Regions from separate parts of the Pseudomonas wadenswilerensis genome, predicted to be linked through region 2. Evidence: predicted binding sites of a transcription regulator. Region 2 holds the regulator's gene; each other region holds the start of a gene.

Region 1 (4,677 bases), 2.1 Mb from region 2:
GCAGCCTCGCCGCCGATCTGCTCGGCGAGCTGCTGCTTACCGCTGAACGCCGACTGCGGATGCACCTGGATCAAACCGTCGCCGCGCACCAGCATCACCCGCCCACGTTCGCCGAAGCTGAAGTTGTGGATCAATTCGGAGAGTTCGGTCATACGCAGGCCAAGCCCGGCGATACCCACCAGTTGCCCGGCTTTCTCCACCCGATAGTCGATGAACAGTGCCAGTTCGCCGGTGCTGCCGTCGGTGTCGATGTTCAGCAGGCGCGGGTTGCCACTGTCGATAAAGCCGAAAAACCACTTGTCCGCCGGGTTGCTGCGGCTGAGGGTGCGGTCCAGGCCTTTCTCGTTGTAATAGTGGTTGCTCGCTGTAGCGGCAAACAACGCGGTAAAGGCATGGTTCTGTTTGCGCAGGGCTTCGAGGTACTCGATAAATTGCGGCGCCTGGGCGCTGTCTTCCCCTGCCGCCAGCCAATCGCGCAGCAACGTGTTGTTGGCAATGTCGGCCGCCGCCGTCAACGGTCGGCCAAGCATGCGCTCGATGTCGTTACGAATCGCCTCAATGCTCGCCGGCAAGGCGGTGTCGACCAGGTAACGCTCGGTCAGGCGATTGACCGCCACGCTATAGATGCCGACCACGATCAGAATGCTCAGCAACAGCGCTGCGCCCATGCTTGCGATCAATTGCCACTGGATACTGCGCCGCCAGAACTGCATGTATTTCCCCTGGGTAAATAAGCCCTGTAGTGCAAGAGACAGGCCAATTGTATACAACAGGAAATACAATCTGATCCACAGCAAAGCCGGCCCACCCTCCCGAAGGTGGTGAGCTGGCAAAAGGATGTAGCGGGGGCTTGGACGCGTTCAGCTGTTGCTGATGGTCCGGGCAATCACATCGACCGTGGCGTTGACTTGCTCTTGGTAACGGTCGAGGGCCTGCTGGTGCTGCTGTTGCAGTTCGATCTGCTGCGAGCACAGGTTGAGGGCTGCCAGTACCAGCAGCTTGTCACCGATCAGGGTCGGGTACTTACGCTTGGTATCGGCCAGCGAGGCGTTGAGCATCTGCACCGCTTGCGCCAGCGCTTGCTCCTGGCCTTCGGGGGCCTTGATCGAATAATCGCTGCCGAGGATCGACACGACATTGATCGGCTGCGCTGAGGTTTTCATGCGTTCACGGTACCAACGCTGGCACGCTCAACCAGGGCCTGGATGCGCGCGGCGGTGGCGCCCTGTTTTTCTTCCTGCTCCAGCAGGCTCAGTTGCAGGCTGTCGTTTTCATCTTTGGCCTGGGCCAGTTCGGCACTGATCTGCGCGTTGCGCTCGGTCAGTTCCTGATTCTTCTGCACCAGGTCGCTGACCAGTTGCTCCAGTTGACTAAGGGAAGTTTCCAACATGATTGCCTTCTCGGGGTGTTTCAGGGGGCGCACACGATAAAGAAAAGTCCGCGTGCTCGCCAGGGATATCGGGTTTAGACGCTTCGGCCTGGTGCAGATTGACCCACCGATAGCCCTGCGGTTCCCCGTTTTGTCTACCACCGGTCAGGAAAAAAGTTAGCTGCCTCACAATTTCATCTTCGCCCGCTCAAGTCTTTTCCCGGCCGACCGATAGGCATGGCAGTCCTGAATCTGCCGCACGGATAACGTGCCCTTTCCCCTCCTGGATACCACCATGTCCCTACGCAACATGAATATCGCCCCGCGCGCGCTTCTGGGCTTTGCTCTGATCGGTGCGCTGATGCTGGCCCTGGGTCTGTTTGCCCTGAACCAGATGAGCAAGATTCGCCAGGCCGGCGAAACCATCGAAACCTCGACGGTGCCGAGCATCACCAACCTCGACCAGTTGACCCAGCTGACCCTGCGCCTGCGCACCTTGTCGTACCGCCTGCTGCTCAACCGCGAAGCCGGCACCCTGCAGGCCACCCTCAAGCTGATCGACCAGCGCAACCAGCAGATCGACGAAGCGCGCCGGGTGTACGAGCCGCTGATCTCCGGCAACCAGGAGCGCTCTGCCTACAACCAGTACGTGCAGCTGCTGGGCCAGTACCGCCAGCTGGAAAACCGCATGCGCCTGGCGTCGCAGAACAATGACCTGGAGACCCTGCGCAACCTGATCAACCGCGACATGCTCGACAGCTCCGAGCAGATCAACAGCGTCATGGATCAATTGATCAGCATCAACACCGAGCAAACCAGCGAGATCAACCGCACCGCCGCCGACCAGTATTCCAACGCTGTTGCCCTGGTGATCGGCTTGCTGCTGGCTGCCACTGCCCTGACCCTGATCTGTGCCCTGCTGCTGACCCGCAGCATCGTCAAGCCGATCGACGAAGCCCTGCAGGCGGCCGAACGCATCGCCGAGGGCGACCTGACCCGCAGCATCCAGGCCGAAGGCCAGGACGAAGCCGCGCGCCTGCTCAAGGCCATGGCCAAGATGCAGAACAAGCTGCGCGATACCCTGCAGCAGATTTCCGGCTCCGCCACCCAGCTGGCGTCGGCGGCTGAAGAGCTGAACAGCGTCACCGACGAAAGCGCCCGTGGCCTGCAGCAGCAGAACAACGAAATCGAACAGGCCGCCACCGCCGTCACCGAGATGACCAGCGCCGTGGAAGAAGTGGCACGCAATGCCGTGAGCACCTCGGAAGCCTCCAAGGAAGCCACCCGCTCGGCCGGTGACGGCCGTGACCTGGTGATGGAAACCGTCAGCGCCATCGAGCGCATGAGCACCGACGTGCAAGGCACCGCCGAACTGATCGGCAATCTGGCGGAAGAGTCGCGCGATATCGGCAAGGTGCTCGACGTGATTCGCGGCCTGGCCGACCAGACCAACCTGCTGGCCCTGAACGCCGCCATCGAAGCGGCCCGTGCCGGTGAAGCCGGCCGTGGCTTTGCCGTGGTGGCCGACGAAGTGCGTGCCCTGGCCCACCGTACCCAGCAGTCGACCAGCGAAATCGAACGGATGATCGGCAGCATCCAGGGCGGCACCGAGCAGGCGGTCAACTCCATGCGCAACAGCACCGAACGCGCCGAGTCGACCCTGAACATCGCCCGTGGCGCCGGCCTGGCGCTGGAAACCATCACCGGTGCGGTCGCCGAAATCAACGAGCGCAACCTGGTGATCGCCAGCGCGGCCGAAGAGCAGGCCCAGGTCGCCCGCGAAGTGGACCGCAACCTGGTCAACATCAACGACCTGTCGGTGCAGTCGGCCACCGGCGCCCACCAGACCAGCGCGGCCAGCGCCGAACTGTCGCGCCTGGCGGTGGACCTGAGCGGGCTGGTGGCACGTTTCAGCGTGTAACGCAAACGCATCGCGGGTCAAGTCGCTACTCAGTACTCGATCCGCACATCCCCTTTCGGTACGCTGCAGCACGAAAGGATATAGCCTTCGGCGACGTCTTCATCGGTGATGCCGCCGTTGTGCTCCATCTCCACTTCCCCGCCCAGCTTGAGCACCTTGCAGGTGCCGCAGATGCCCATGCCACAAGCCTTGGGGATCATCAGCCCGAGCTTGGCCGCCGCCGCGTGCACAGTCTCGCCCGGGGCCACGCGGATACTCTTGCCGGTAGCGGTGAATTCCACCTGGTGCAGGTCGCCGGCGTCCACCTCGGCGGCTTCGGCGGCCTGTTCGGCGTGTTCCACAGCATCGGCCTTGACCTCGGCCGGGGTCGCGCCGAACGACTCCTCATGGTAGCGGCTCATGTCGTAGCCGCTGCTTTCCAGCAGGCGCTTGACCGCGTTCATGTACGGCGTCGGGCCGCAGCAGAAGATCTCCCGCTCCATGTAGTCGGGGGCGATCAACTCCATCAGCTTCTGGTTCAGGTAGCCGCGGTAGCCCGCCCAGGGCTCGCCCAGGCCATGCTTCTCGCAAATGATGTGCAGGCTGAAGTTGTCGATCCGCGAGGCCATGTGCTCCAACTCGCGGTGATAGATGATGTCTTTCGGTGAGCGCGCACTGTGGACGAAGACCATGTCGACATTGCCGTTGGTGTCGTAGAACCAGCGGGCCATGGACATCACCGGGGTGATACCGACGCCGCCACTCAGGTACAGCACCTTGGGGCTGGGGAAATCCATGGCGTTGAACAGCCCCACCGGGCCGTGCACCGCCAGCTCCTGGCCTTCGTGCAGGGTGTCGTGCAGCCAGTTGGAGACCTTGCCGCCGGGCACGCGCTTGATGGTCACCGAGAAGCTGTAGGGCACCGACGGAGAGCTGGAGATGGTGTAGGAGCGCATGATCGGCTCGCCGTCGATCTCCAGCTCCAGGGTGACGAACTGCCCGGGCTTGAAGAAGAACATGATCGGCTGGTCGGCCATGAAGCAGAAGGTGCGCACATCCCAGGTTTCCTGGATCACCTTGACGCAACGGACGATGTGGCGGCCGTTGGCCCAGGTCTGGGTGCTGACCGGATTGAGGAAGCTGTTGGACATGCTCGTCTCCACGGCCGACTGCGGCCTGATGGCTGCGATTCTGCTTAAGCCGCGCAGGCAACACTTACCCATCCGCGACATTGGCGTGCTTATCGCGACCAGCCCCCGGCTACAGGGGCTGGCGCGTCGGAAACGGATCTGATCATGTCGCCCATGGATATGGTTCAAGCGCTCTTCGAACGCACACTCCATCGCAAATGATCCTGCTGTATTTGTGCCTTGCGTCGCCATAACAACGATTAGCCACTTTCACCGGC
Region 2 (4,677 bases):
GGTCGGTCCGGCAGGCATGGGCAAGACCACCACCCTGGCCAAGCTCGCCGCGCGTTACGTGCTCAAGTACGGCGCACAGAACCTGGCCCTGGTGAGCATGGACAGCTTCCGTATCGGCGCCCAGGAGCAGCTCAAGACCCTGGGGCGGATCCTCAACGTGTCGGTTACTCACGTTGACCCGGGCCAGTCGTTGGCCCAGGCCCTCGACCCGCTGCTGCGCAAGCGCGTGGTGCTGATCGATACCGCCGGCCTGCAGGCCAGCGACCCGGCGCTGCGCATGCAACTGGAAACCCTTGCCGGGCGCGGGATTCAGGCCAAGAATTACCTGGTGCTGGCAACCACCAGCCAGAAGCAGGTGCTCACCGCCGCCTATCACAGCTACAAACGTTGTGGTCTGGCCGGTTGCATCCTGACCAAGCTAGATGAAACCGCCAGCCTCGGCGAGGTGTTGAGCCTGGCAATCAGTCACGAACTGCCGGTGGCCTATCTTACCGATGGCCCGCGCATTCCTGACGACCTGCATCTGCCGCGCCGGCACCAGTTGGTCAGCCGCGCAGTGAGCGTGCAGGTGCAGGACGAGCCCAGCGAAGAGGCCATGGCCGACATGTTCGCTGATCTCTACCACAGCTCCGGCAAACGCGTGGGCTGAGGTGAACTTGAATACGTTGCAAAGTACCTACATCAATGGTCTGCCAGGCATTTTTCAGGTGTTGAAAGCGCAGCCCAGTCATGTGGCCTCGGTCTAAGTAAGACAAGGTAAAGAACAAACATGGGTAGCATGCATCCCGTACAGGTGATCGCCGTGACCGGCGGCAAAGGTGGCGTTGGCAAGACTAACGTGTCAGTGAACCTGTCATTGGCGCTGGCTGAGCTTGGCCGTCGGGTCATGCTGCTGGACGCCGATCTGGGCCTGGCCAACGTTGACGTGCTGCTGGGCCTGACGCCCAAGCGCACCCTGGCCGACGTCATCGAGGGCCGTTGCGAGCTGCGCGATGTGCTGCTGCAAGGCCCCGGTGGTGTGCGCATCGTGCCGGCGGCCTCGGGCACGCAAAGCATGGTGCACCTGGCTCCGGCCCAGCACGCCGGCCTGATCCAGGCTTTCAGCGAGATCGGCGACAACCTCGATGTGCTGGTGATCGACACCGCTGCGGGTATCGGTGACTCGGTAGTCAGTTTTGTCCGCGCCGCCCAGGAAGTGCTGCTGGTGGTGTGCGACGAGCCCACCTCGATCACCGACGCCTACGCGCTGATCAAGTTGCTCAACCGCGATTACGGCATGAACCGCTTCCGCGTCCTGGCGAACATGGCCCAGAGCCCTCAGGAAGGGCGCAACCTGTTCGCCAAGTTGACCAAGGTCACTGATCGCTTCCTCGATGTCGCCTTACAATACGTCGGTGCGGTGCCTTACGACGAATGTGTGCGCAAGGCGGTGCAGAAGCAGCGAGCGGTCTATGAAGCCTTTCCGCGTTCCAAGTGCGCGCTGGCATTCAAGGCCATTGCCCAGAAGGTCGATACCTGGCCGCTGCCTGCCAACCCACGGGGTCACCTGGAGTTTTTTGTCGAGCGCCTGGTGCAACCGACGAGCGCGGGTCCGGTGCTATGAACGCCAGCGGTTATCGGATGTACAGCAAGGCCTCGCGTGATGCCCAGTACGAGTTGATCGAACGTTACGCGCCGCTGGTCAAGCGCATCGCCTACCACTTGCTGGCGCGTTTGCCGGCCAGTGTGCAGGTGGAGGACCTGATCCAGGCCGGAATGATCGGCCTGCTCGAAGTCTCCAACAAGTACGACGCGAGCAAGGGTGCAAGCTTCGAGACCTATGCCGGTATCCGCATCCGCGGCGCCATGCTCGATGAAGTGCGCAAGGGCGACTGGGCGCCGCGTTCGGTACACCGCAATACCCGCATGGTCAGTGACGCGATTCGAGCAATTGAAGCAAAAACCGGCCGTGACGCTAAAGATCACGAGGTTGCTGCCGAACTTCAATTGAGTCTCGATGATTATTACGGGATTTTGAATGACACCCTGGGCAGCCGCCTGTTCAGTTTCGACGACCTGCTGCAGGACGGCGAACATGAAGGGCTGCACGAGGACGGTGCCAGTGCCCAGCTCGAGCCTTCGCGCGATCTGGAAGACGAGCGTTTTCAGGCAGCCTTGGCCGATGCCATCGCCAACCTGCCGGAACGCGAGCGTCTGGTCCTGGCGCTGTACTACGACGAAGAACTCAACCTCAAGGAGATCGGTGAGGTCCTGGGGGTGAGTGAGTCGCGTGTCAGCCAGTTGCACAGCCAGTGCGCGGCACGTTTGCGTGGTCGCCTGGGGGAATGGCGGGCGCGTTGAACACCGGTTCGATGCAGTCGTGAAATGTAATGCCGAATTGATTGAATGCGCGTTCCGCGCTGAACGCGTTAAAGACTGCTTGGAGGTCTAATTGAACAAAGACATGAAAATCCTCATCGTGGACGACTTTTCGACGATGCGGCGGATCATCAAGAACCTGTTGCGTGATCTGGGCTTTACCAACACCCAGGAAGCCGACGACGGCAACACCGCGCTGCCAATGCTTGAAAGCGGTCATTTCGACTTTTTGGTGACCGACTGGAACATGCCCGGCATGTCCGGTATCGACCTGCTGCGCAAAGTGCGTGCCGACGAGCGCCTGAAACACCTGCCGGTGCTGATGGTGACTGCCGAAGCCAAGCGCGAGCAGATCATCGAAGCCGCCCAGGCCGGGGTCAACGGCTACGTGGTCAAGCCATTTACCGCCCAGGTGCTGAAAGAAAAGATCGAAAAGATCTTCGAGCGCGTCAATAGCTGAGGTACGCCACGGGGGCGCTATGGAGCAAACACAATCATCCTTGGGCGAGTTTGAGTCGACACTCAAGAAACACGCCAAGGAACTGGTCGACAGCCTGGAACGAGGCAAGTTCGGCGATGCGGTGCAACTGATCCATCAGCTGAACCAGACCCGTGACCTAGGCCTGTACCAGGAAGTCGGCAAACTCACCCGCGAGTTGCACAGCGCGATCGTCAGCTTCCAGATCGACCCGCACATGCCGCAGGCCGAGGAAGTGTCGCAGATTACCGATGCCACCGAACGCCTGTCCTACGTGGTCAAGCTGACCGAGGGCGCGGCCAACCGCACCATGGACCTGGTCGAAGCCAGCACGCCGGTACTCAATGAATTGAGCGACGAGGCCAAGGCGTTGAGCGTCGACTGGCAGCGTTTCATGCGCCGCGAAGTGGCGGCACCGGAATTCCGTGAGCTGGCCAAGCGTGTCGACAGTTTCCTGACACGCAGCGAGGAGGGCAGCCGCAAGGTCGCCGGGCACCTCAATGACATCCTTCTGGCTCAGGACTACCAAGACCTGACCGGCCAGGTGATCAAGCGCGTCACGACGCTGGTTACCGAAGTAGAAAGCAATCTGCTCAAGCTCGTGCTGATGGCAAGCCAGGTCGACCGCTTTGCCGGTATCGAACATGACCACCAGCAGCTGCGCGCTGAAAAAGATCAAGAAAAACATCCGACTCGGGGTGAAGGTCCGCAGATTCATGCCGATAAGCGTGAAGACGTCGTGTCCGGTCAGGACGATGTCGACGATCTGCTGTCCAGTCTGGGTTTTTAGGGAGCACGTTTAATGAGCTTCGGCGCCGATGAAGAAATCCTTCAGGATTTCCTGGTAGAAGCCGGCGAAATTCTTGAGCAACTGTCCGAGCAACTGGTCGAGCTGGAAAGCCGTCCGGATGATGCCGATTTGCTCAATGCAATTTTTCGCGGTTTTCACACTGTAAAAGGGGGCGCCGGCTTCCTCCAGCTCAACGAGCTGGTGGAGTGCTGCCATATCGCCGAAAACGTGTTCGACATCCTGCGCAAGGGTGCCCGGCGCGTTGATGCCGAACTGATGGACGTGGTCCTGGAAGCCCTGGACACGGTCAACAGCATGTTCGGCCAGGTGCGCGAGCGCACCGATATCACCCCGGCCACCCCTGAGCTGCTGGCGGCGCTGTCGCGCCTGGCCGAGCCTGCCGGGGAAGACGAGGTTGCTGCACCTGAACCGGAGGTGGTTGAAACGCCAGCGGCCGAGGCCGAAGCGGATATCACCGATACCGAATTCGAACAGCTGCTCGATTCGCTCAATGCGGTCAAGGCCGAAGCCGAGGCCCAGGTGACCGAGCCGGCCAGTGACGAAATCACCGACGCCGAGTTCGAGTCGCTGCTCGACCAGTTGCACGGCAAGGGCCAGTTCGCCGCCGACAGCCTCGGTGCCGCAGCTGAAGCGCCCGTTGCAGCCGCCGCAGGCGGTGACGTCAGTGGTGACATCACCGACGATGAGTTCGAAGCACTGCTCGATCAGTTGCACGGCAAGGGTAACTTTGCCGTCGATGCACTGCCGGGCGCCGCGAGTGCACCTGCCGAGGCCGTTGCGCCTGCGGCAGGCGGCGATCATATCTCCGAGCACGAGTTCGAAGCGCTGCTCGACGAGCTGCACGGCAAGGGCAAGTTCGTCCCGGATGCCGTTGTCACTGCAGCGCCTGCCGCCACCGCAGCGCCAGCCAAAGCTGCGGTCAAGCCTGCGCCGGCACCTGCCGCCAAGGCTGCTGCTCCTGCCGCCGCGCCCGCCCCGGCGGCAAAGGCTGCGGCAGCGGCGCCTGCGCGCCAGGCCGCACCGGCTGCCG
Region 3 (4,677 bases), 2.9 Mb from region 2:
GATGACGTTGCCCTTGTACAGCTTCAGGCGTACCACACCGTTCACGTTGACCTGCGAAGCGTCGATCATCTGTTGCAGCATCAGACGCTCCGGGCTCCACCAGTAACCGGTGTAGATCAAGCTGGCGTACTTGACCATCAGCTCATCCTTCAGGTGAGCGACTTCGCGGTCCAGGGTGATCGACTCGATCGCCCGGTGGGCGCGCAGCATGATGGTGCCGCCTGGGGTTTCGTAGCAGCCGCGCGACTTCATGCCGACGTAACGGTTCTCGACGATGTCCAGGCGACCGATGCCGTTCTCGCCGCCGATGCGGTTGAGGGTGGCCAGTACGGTGGCTGGCGACATTTCAACGCCGTCCAGGGCAACGATGTCGCCGTTGCGGTAGGTCAGTTCCAGGTAGGTCGGAACGTCCGGGGCGTTTTCTGGCGACTTGGTCCAGCGCCACATGTCTTCTTCGTGCTCGGTCCAGGTATCCTCCAGTACACCACCCTCGTAGGAGATGTGCAGCAGGTTGGCGTCCATCGAGTACGGCGACTTCTTCTTGCCGTGACGCTCGATCGGGATACCGTGCTTCTCGGCGTAGTCCATCAGTTTTTCACGGGACAGCAGGTCCCACTCACGCCATGGCGCAATGACCTTGACGCCTGGCTTGAGCGCGTAGGCACCCAGCTCGAAACGTACCTGGTCGTTGCCCTTGCCGGTCGCACCATGGGAGATGGCATCGGCGCCGGTCTCGTTGGCGATTTCGATCAGGCGCTTGGCGATCAGCGGACGAGCGATGGAAGTACCCAGCAGGTACTCGCCTTCGTAGACGGTGTTGGCGCGGAACATCGGGAACACGAAGTCGCGTACGAATTCCTCGCGCAGGTCATCGATGTAGATTTCCTTGACGCCCATGGCCTGAGCCTTGGCGCGGGCCGGCTCGACCTCTTCGCCCTGTCCCAGGTCAGCGGTGAAGGTCACCACTTCACAGTTGTAGGTATCCTGCAGCCACTTGAGAATCACCGAAGTATCAAGGCCGCCGGAATACGCCAGTACGACCTTTTTTACGTCCGCCATGCCATCACTCCACGGGGTTGTACGGAAAGCCGTCGATTCTACCGGCCTTGCGACAAAATTTACAGTGGGGCGACAGCTTGTGACGACAAAGCGACAGGAACTGTCGAGAGCGCGACGGACGGTCGCAGCTCAGGACTTGCTTGCGGGCTTGACAGTATCGGCTACGGCAGCAGGCGTGGCCGGCGGTTTGGCTGCCGGCTCAACGGGTTTTGCTACCGTTTTTTCGACAGGCGTCACCCGATCGAGCTGAATGTTCACCCGCCGGTTGCGCGCGCGGTTGGCCGCGGTGTTGTTGCGCGCCAGCGGATAGCGCTCACCATGAAAGCGCACGGTGATCTGCTCTTCGGGAACGCCGTGGGCCTTGAGGTACTCCATCACCGCCAGCGCCCGGCGCCGCGACAGATCGCGGTTGGTCAGGCGGTTGCCGCTGTTGTCGGAGTGGCCGTCGAGCTCGACGTGGTTGACCGTCGGGTCGGCCTTGAGGAAGTCGAGGATCACGTCCAGGCGTGCCCGGGCATCGGCATCCAGGTCAATACCACCGCCCGGAAAGCCGACCCGCGCCTGGCGCACCTGGTCATAGTTCATCGGCAGGAGTTTCGCCGCGCAGGCCTGATAATCTCCGTAGGCCTTGTTGAACTTGACCGGCAACACCCGCACTTCCATGGTCCGCCCGGCTTCACCGGCAGCGTTGCGCACCACGGTGCTGCGTCCATCGAGCAAACCGTTGATAAGGCGGCTGGCCTGGCCCTGGGAGCTGGTAAAAAGCACACCGCTGCGGGCCATGCGCACCGCGCCCAGGTTGATATCGCCCCGCCCGGGCTGCCACGGCGCAGCCGCCGCCAGCAGAGTGGCGGAGCCGGCACCCAGTACATTGCTGCTTGAACGCAGCTGGAAAGTCGGCTGTTCACCGGCACGGCGGACAAACTCGCCGCTACCGAAATCGGCAATGGGTTGAACCAGCCGACATTCGAACTGATCGCCTTCGACCTTCCACTCGATGTTCTCCAGACGGGTCTGGAAGGTGAGTGCCATGGCGGGCATGCTGGCAAACACACTGAGCAGGGCTAGATAACGCTGGCGCACGGGCGGCTCCACAGATTTTCACGGTATACCTGCACGCTATCGGTCGGTCGCGGCAAAACTTGATAGCGAGTGCTCGTAACCGGCTTTTCCGGTAGCATTCACCTTGAGTTCGACCCGCCTGGAATCCCCAATGTCCGACCGCCTGACCCTCCTGCGTCCCGACGACTGGCACATCCATCTTCGTGATGGCGCTGTATTGCCGCATACCGTCGGCGACGTTGCGCGCACCTTTGCCCGCGCAATCATCATGCCCAACCTGGTACCACCGGTGCGCAACGCCGCCGAAGCCGGTGCCTACCGCGAGCGCATCCTCGCCGCACGCCCTGCCGGCAGCCGTTTCGAGCCGCTGATGGTGCTGTACCTCACCGACCGCACCCAGCCCGAGGAAATCCGCGCGGCCAAGGCCACCGGCTTCGTCCACGCCGCCAAGCTCTATCCGGCTGGCGCGACGACCAACTCTGACTCCGGTGTAACCAGCGTCGACAAGATCTTCCCGGTGCTCGAAGCCATGGCCGAGGTCGGCATGCCACTGCTGGTGCACGGTGAAGTGACCCGCAGCGAAATCGACGTGTTCGACCGCGAAAAGCTGTTCATCGACGAACACCTGCGCCGCGTGGTCGAGCGCTTCCCGACCCTCAAGGTAGTGTTCGAACACATCACCACCAGCGACGCCGTGCAGTTCGTCAACGAGGCCCCGGCCAACGTTGGCGCGACCATCACTGCCCAGCACCTGCTGTACAACCGCAACCACATGCTGGTAGGCGGAATTCGTCCGCACTTCTATTGCCTGCCGATCCTCAAGCGCAACACCCACCAGGTGGCCTTGCTGGACGCCGCCACCAGCGGTAGCAGCAAGTTCTTTCTCGGCACCGACTCGGCTCCGCACGCCCAGCACGCCAAGGAAGCCGCCTGTGGCTGTGCCGGTTGCTACACCGCCTATGCCGCGATCGAGATGTACGCCGAAGCGTTCGAACAACGCAATGCGCTGGACAAGCTCGAAGGCTTCGCCAGCCTGCACGGCCCGGCCTTCTACGGCCTGCCGGTAAACACCGATAGCATTACCCTGGTCCGCGACAGCTGGACCGCCCCAAGCAGCTTGCCGTTCGGCGAGCAGACCGTTATCCCGCTGCGCGCCGGTGAGCAACTGCGCTGGCGCCTGCTGGAGGAAACTGCGTGAGCGAAGATCAGTACGAAGACGACCAGGAAGGTCATGGCGGCGGTTCGCGCCACCCAATGGCTGAACGCTTTCGCGGTTACCTGCCAGTAGTTGTCGATGTTGAGACCGGCGGTTTCAACAGCGCAACCGACGCCCTGCTGGAGATCGCCGCGGTCACCATCGGCATGGACGAAAAAGGCTTCCTGTTTCCGGAACACACCTATTTCTTCCGCGTCGAGCCGTTCGAAGGCGCCAACATCGAACAGGCTGCCCTGGAGTTCACCGGGATCAAGCTCGACCACCCGCTGCGCATGGCGGTCAGCGAGGAGTCGGCCCTGACCGACATCTTCCGTGGCGTGCGCAAGGCGCTGAAGGCCAATGGCTGCAAACGGGCGATCCTGGTCGGCCACAACAGCAGCTTCGACCTGGGCTTCCTCAATGCCGCCGTGGCCCGCCACGACATGAAGCGCAACCCGTTTCATCCGTTCTCGAGCTTCGACACCGCCACCCTGGCCGGCCTTGCCTATGGCCAGACCGTACTGGCGCGGGCCTGCCAGAGCGCCGACATCGACTTCGATGGCCGTGAGGCGCACTCGGCGCGTTACGACACCGAGAAGACCGCCGAGCTGTTCTGCGGCATCGTCAACCGCTGGAAAGAAATGGGCGGCTGGCAGGACTTCAACGACTGATGTTGGAGCGGGCTTGCCTCGCGATGCGATATAGCATGCAGAATGCTATCGCGGGGCAAGCCCGCTCCTTCAGGCATAAAAAAACCGGCCATCAAGGCCGGTTTTTTTATGCCTGGCAATTACAGCTTGCCAGCGTTCTCGCTCAGGTAAGCAGCAACGCCTTCTGGCGAAGCGGTCATGCCCTTGTCGCCTTTTTTCCAGTTGGCAGGGCAGACTTCGCCGTGCTCTTCGTGGAATTGCAGGGCGTCGACCAGACGCAGCAGCTCGTCCATGTTGCGGCCCAGCGGCAGGTCGTTGACGATCTGCGAGCGAACAACGCCCTTGTCGTCGATCAGGAAAGCACCACGGAAAGCTACGCCGCCTTCGGACTCTACGTCGTAGGCCTTGGCGATGTCGTGCTTCATGTCGGCAGCCATGATGTACTGGACCTGACCGATGCCGCCGGCATTGATCGGGGTGTTGCGCCAGGCGTTGTGGGTGAAGTGCGAGTCGATCGACACGGCGATCACTTCAACGTTGCGCGCCTTGAATTCGGCCATGCGGTGGTCCAGGGCGATCAGCTCGGACGGGCAGACGAAGGTGAAGTCCAGCGGGTAGAAGAACACCAGGCCGTACTTGCCCTTGATGGCCGAAGCCAGGTTGAAGCTGTCGACGATTTCGCCGTTGCCCAGAACAGCTGGAACGGTGAAG
Region 4 (4,677 bases), 1.1 Mb from region 2:
GCTGTGGCCCTTGGCCTGGAAGATGCGGCCGTGCTCGATCGGGCCGAGCTGGCTGACGGCACCGTCGGCCGGGCAGAGGATCGCCCCCGGGGTTTCGTCCAGCGGACGCGCACCCGGCTTGAGGGCGCGGGTGAAGAAGGCGTTGAAGTGCTCGTAGGCGGTGACGTCTTCGACCAGGGCCTGGGACATGTCCACCTGGTAGCGCTTGGCGAACCAGCTGGTGAAGGCGTTCTTGAACCAGCGCACGCGGCATTCGGCGATGCAGCCGGCCAGGCGCGAGAGCAGGTGGTGAGGCAGCAGGTACTGGCTGATGATGAACAAGCGGGATTTCATTAGGTTTCCTTAAACTTCGACAGGGGTGTCGGGGTGGTTGCCCCATTCGCCCCAGGATCCGGCATAGGCTTTGACCCGAGGGTAGCCCAGATGCTTGGCCACCAGGTAGGTAAAGCCGGAACGGTGATGAGTCTGGCAGTGGGTGACCACTTCCTTGTCTTTGCTGATGCCGAGCTGTTCGAGGATCTCGGGCATGTCCTTGCGGATGCGCAGGGCATCGTTCATGTCCATGCCGGCGGTCCACTCGAAATTGACTGCGCCGGGAATGTGCCCGCCCTTGGCAGCCAGGACTTTCTCGCCCCGGTACTCAGCCGGGCTGCGCGCGTCCCAGATCGCCAGGTCGGCGGCGCCGAGGCGGCTTTGCAGGTATTCGCGGGTGGCCGTTGGCTCTTCGTGCAGGGTCAGGTTGAGCGTGCCGCTGGCATTGGCCGGTACTTCAGTGCTGAGGGTGCTCGCCGGCCACGCCTGAGCGCCACCGTTGAGGTAGTGGTAACGGCAATGACCGATGACATCCAGCAACCAGATGAAGCGCCCGGCCCAGCCGCCGCCTTCGTCGTCATAGACCACGTAGACCGCATTGGCGTTATGGCCGAGCTCGGCAAACAGTTTTTCCAGGTCGGCCTTGGCCGGCAACAGGCCCGGCGCTGGAGGCTGGCCCAGCTGCGTCCGCTTCGGGTCGACGAAGCGTGCACCGGGAATATGCCCGCTGGCGTAGCGGTTAACGCTGGTCAGGTCGACCAGGATCAGCTCTGGCGCATCCAGCCGGGCTTGCAGGTCAGCCGGCTCGATTACCAGGGGCAAGCCAGAAAAGTCAGTCATCCAGAGTCTCCAGAGCGGAACAGAGGGGGGCGATTGTAGCGCATGGCTCAGGCGCTGCGGTTGCTGAAGGTGGTCAGGGCCCGCTCGATACATTGCGCAGTTTTGCCGAAGGCTTGCACGCTGACGTCCGCCAATGGCTTGCCGCCCTGGTCGGCGACCAGCAGCATCACCCCCCGGCCATTGCTCGACAATGAGCGCAGCAACAGGTGCTCGCTGCGAAACAGTGCGCGCAGGCTGGCCGGCAGCAGGGCCGAGAACTGGGCGTGGTTTTCCGGGGTCAGGCGCAGTTGCGCCGATTTGCTCAACAAGCGTTGCAGCAATTTGCTCTGGTCGATGGGCAGCACCAGGCTGGCGGCATCTGCCGGCACGCCGGCAATCTGATGGACCCGCAACTGGCTCTGGGTCTTGTCGGTCATCAGCAGCATCACCCGCTGCATGCCGCAGGCGATCAGGGCGTCGCGGGCAAGGGTGGTCAGGTGGATGGCATTGCTGAACGGGCTGGGCTCGGCCAGCAACTCGCCGCAGAGCTTGCGCCAGATACCCAGGGCTTGAGCCGAAGGGGGCGCAGGGGCGATCTGACCTTGGTGCAGGCGTTGCTGATGCCAAGGCCAGAGCAGGGATTCGGCCGGGTGGAACAGGCCTGGGCAGGCGTGATGACGGGCGCTGATCGCGGCTTGTTGGTGCACCAGTTGCTGCACGTCGTCCAGCGGAGTTTGCAGGTAAAGGCTGGTGAGCAATTGCCAGCGCTGCACGTGCGGATTGGTCCAGCCCACCTGCGCGGCCAGGGCCAGGCCGTTGGCCAGTAGCACGGTATTGGCCGGCTGATTGAACCAGCGGCGCAAGCTCGGCTGATCGTCGAGGTGCTGTTGCTGGTGCAGACTGTCCTGGTCACGGGCGATGAGGATCGCCTGGGCCAGTAACCGGCGCTCTTCCTGGAGCAAATGGTAACCGCGTGTTACCCAATCCGGCAGGCGCCAGTGTTCGGCCAGGGCCTTGCACAGGCTCATGACCCGGACGCCGAACAGCTCTATTTCCACCCTGGGTGCCGATTCGCCCCTATGCACCACGCGCAGCTCCCACTCATCAAGGAGCTTGGGATGAGTCAGCGCCAGCGGCCACAGCGGCGAGAGGAACAACAGGCTGCCCCAGTGGATCTCTTGCCACAGGCGCGCCAGGCGGCTGGCGAACAGGCCGTTGGCTTGCTGGCTGGCATGCTGGCTGACAACCTGCAACTGACGCAGGGTTGGCGCAATCTCGCCCTCGGGCATGGCCGGCAGGCGTTCCAGCAACTCCGCCGTGCGCGCCAGGCCCAGGCGGTTGAGCGCGACCTCCAGGCTCTCGGCTGCCTCGCCGGTGCTGGTATTGCTGTGGTGGTTGGCCTCACGCATGACACTGAGCACCAGTGCCGGGCTGTCCTGCATCAGTTCGGCGATGTCGCGCAACGAGCGGCGGCTATCGCCGATGGCGATTTTTACGCGCTCGTAACTGGGCAGCGGAACTGGCAAGCGTACGCTGTCGAGGAGCTTGACCCAGGCATCGAGTGTTTTTGGTGTTTGACTTGGCACGATGGTTTCAATAGGCATGCTGGAGGTAGGCCGAACTGGCTTTTCGCCTTGACTGACTATAGTCTGGCGCAGTTCTGCCGATAAGTAGAAGAAGAGTTTTTTTAACTTCCGCTCACGACCCTGACCACGACAGTAAGTGCTTTCTATCTATGGCTAAAATTATCGGCATCATCGTCGTATTCGCGAGTGTGCTCGGCGGATATGTACTTTCCCACGGCAAGATTGCGGCCCTGATCCAGCCTTTCGAAGTGCTGATTATCGGTGGCGCTGCATTCGGTGCGTTCCTCCAGGCCAACCCTGGCTATATGACCATGCATGTAGTCAAGAAGTCGCTGAAGATGTTCGGCACGCGTTTTACCCACACCTTCTATATCGAGGTGTTGGGCCTGGTCTACGAGATTCTCAACAAATCCCGTCGCGAAGGCATGATGGCGATCGAAGCCGATATCGAAGACGCCGCTGCCAGCCCGATTTTCGCCAAGTATCCGGCGGTACTGGGTGATGAACGCATGACCGCGTTCATCTGTGACTACCTGCGCATCATGTCCACCGGCAACATGGCCCCGCACGAGCTTGAGGGCCTGTTCGACATGGAATTGCTGAGCATGAAGGAAGAACTCGAGCACCCGTCCCATGCCGTCAACGGCATCGCCGACGGCATGCCGGGTTTCGGTATCGTTGCCGCGGTACTGGGGATCGTGGTGACCATGGCCTCGCTGGGCGATGGCGATCAGAAGTCCATCGGCCTGCACGTCGGTGCAGCGCTGGTCGGTACCTTCTTCGGTATTCTCGCCGCGTACGGTTTCTTCGGCCCGCTGGCCACGTCCTTGCGCCATGACGCCAAGGAAGAGCTGAACGTCTATGAGGCGATCAAGGCCTCGCTGGTGGCTTCGGCCTCGGGCATGCCGCCATCGCTGGCCGTGGAATTCGGGCGCAAGGTGCTTTTCCCTGCCCACCGCCCGAGCTTCGCCGAGCTGGAACAAGCAGTTCGCGGTCGCTAAGCCATGGAAAATAATCAGCCCATTATCGTCAAGCGCATCAAGCGCTTTGGCGACGGCCACCACGGTGGCGCCTGGAAGATTGCCTTCGCCGACTTTGCCACGGCGATGATGGCGTTCTTCCTGGTGCTGTGGCTGCTGTCGACGGCCACGCCCGAGCAGAAGATTGCCATTGCCGGCTATTTCAAGGACCCGATCGGTTTCTCCGAAAGCGGTACACCCTACATCATCGATCTGGGCGGTTCGCCCCAACTCGCCCCGGAAAAGACCATTAACCCGGAAGTGAAGTCCGAGCCGACACCTGACACCAGCCTGCAGCTGGACCAGGACAAGGTCGAGAGCATGGCCGAGCAGGTCGAGCGCGAGCGCCTGGAATTGCTGCTGCAGGAGTTGCAGAACAAAGTCGAAGAGAACCCGCAGCTGCAGAAGTTCAAGGACCAGATTCTCTTCGAGATCACCCAGGACGGGCTGCGCATCCAGATCATGGACGCCGAGAACCGGCCGATGTTCGACCTTGGCAGCGCGCGCTTGCAGCCGTACTTCGAGGACATCCTGCTGGCGATGGCCGATACCATCAAGGCGGTGCCGAACAAGATCAGCATCAGTGGCCATACCGATGCCAAGCCGTACGCCGGTACTGGTGACTTCGGCAACTGGGAGCTGTCGGCCAACCGCGCCAACGCGGCCCGTCGCGCGCTGGTCGCCGGTGGCTACCCGGATACCCAGGTGGCGCGGGTGGTGGGCTATGCCTCGTCGTCGTTGTTCGACCGGCAGAACCCGCTCAATCCGGTCAACCGCCGTATCGACATCATCGTCCTGACCAAGAAGGCCCAGCGCACCATCGAAGGCGAGCAGAACCAGCCTGCCGCCCCCGATGCCGCACAGCCAGGCACCGCGACGCCGGCACCGGGTGCAACGCAAGAGCAGGCCCCGGCGGCCGAGGCCGAGCCGATGCAGCCACG

What was found. The regulator FliA, encoded in region 2, starts transcription of late flagellar genes. The targets are predictions, from matches to a motif close to CTAAAGTTTNNNNNNNNNNNGCCGNTAA.
Region 1: the regulator FliA is predicted to act here: its motif matches at 1,577-1,604, upstream of LOY45_RS24790 (methyl-accepting chemotaxis protein).
Region 3: the regulator FliA is predicted to act here: its motif matches at 2,179-2,206, upstream of LOY45_RS20735 (flagellar protein MotY).
Region 4: the regulator FliA is predicted to act here: its motif matches at 2,774-2,801, upstream of motA (flagellar motor stator protein MotA).

The regions. Positions count from the first base shown of each region.
Region 1 is NZ_CP087191.1:5,389,755-5,394,431, forward strand. Features, by position in the region: partial or broken gene LOY45_RS27100 (cache domain-containing protein) at 1-713, opposite strand, end outside; gene LOY45_RS24780 (cell division protein ZapA) at 861-1,163, opposite strand; gene LOY45_RS24785 (hypothetical protein) at 1,160-1,390, opposite strand; gene LOY45_RS24790 (methyl-accepting chemotaxis protein) at 1,665-3,290, shown strand; gene gbcB (glycine-betaine demethylase subunit GbcB) at 3,320-4,420, opposite strand.
Region 2 is NZ_CP087191.1:1,659,470-1,664,146, forward strand. Features, by position in the region: gene flhF (flagellar biosynthesis GTPase FlhF) at 1-649, shown strand, start outside; gene fleN (flagellar synthesis regulator FleN) at 770-1,603, shown strand; gene fliA (RNA polymerase sigma factor FliA) at 1,600-2,340, shown strand; gene LOY45_RS07705 (chemotaxis response regulator CheY) at 2,444-2,818, shown strand; gene LOY45_RS07710 (protein phosphatase CheZ) at 2,838-3,626, shown strand; gene LOY45_RS07715 (chemotaxis protein CheA) at 3,639-4,677, shown strand, end outside.
Region 3 is NZ_CP087191.1:4,514,130-4,518,806, forward strand. Features, by position in the region: gene LOY45_RS20730 (argininosuccinate synthase) at 1-1,059, opposite strand, end outside; gene LOY45_RS20735 (flagellar protein MotY) at 1,189-2,142, opposite strand; gene pyrC (dihydroorotase) at 2,273-3,319, shown strand; gene rnt (ribonuclease T) at 3,376-3,987, shown strand; gene LOY45_RS20750 (peroxiredoxin) at 4,107-4,677, opposite strand, start outside.
Region 4 is NZ_CP087191.1:525,021-529,697, forward strand. Features, by position in the region: gene asd (archaetidylserine decarboxylase) at 1-333, opposite strand, end outside; gene LOY45_RS02335 (rhodanese-like domain-containing protein) at 343-1,152, opposite strand; gene LOY45_RS02340 (HDOD domain-containing protein) at 1,200-2,735, opposite strand; gene motA (flagellar motor stator protein MotA) at 2,867-3,718, shown strand; gene motB (flagellar motor protein MotB) at 3,722-4,677, shown strand, end outside.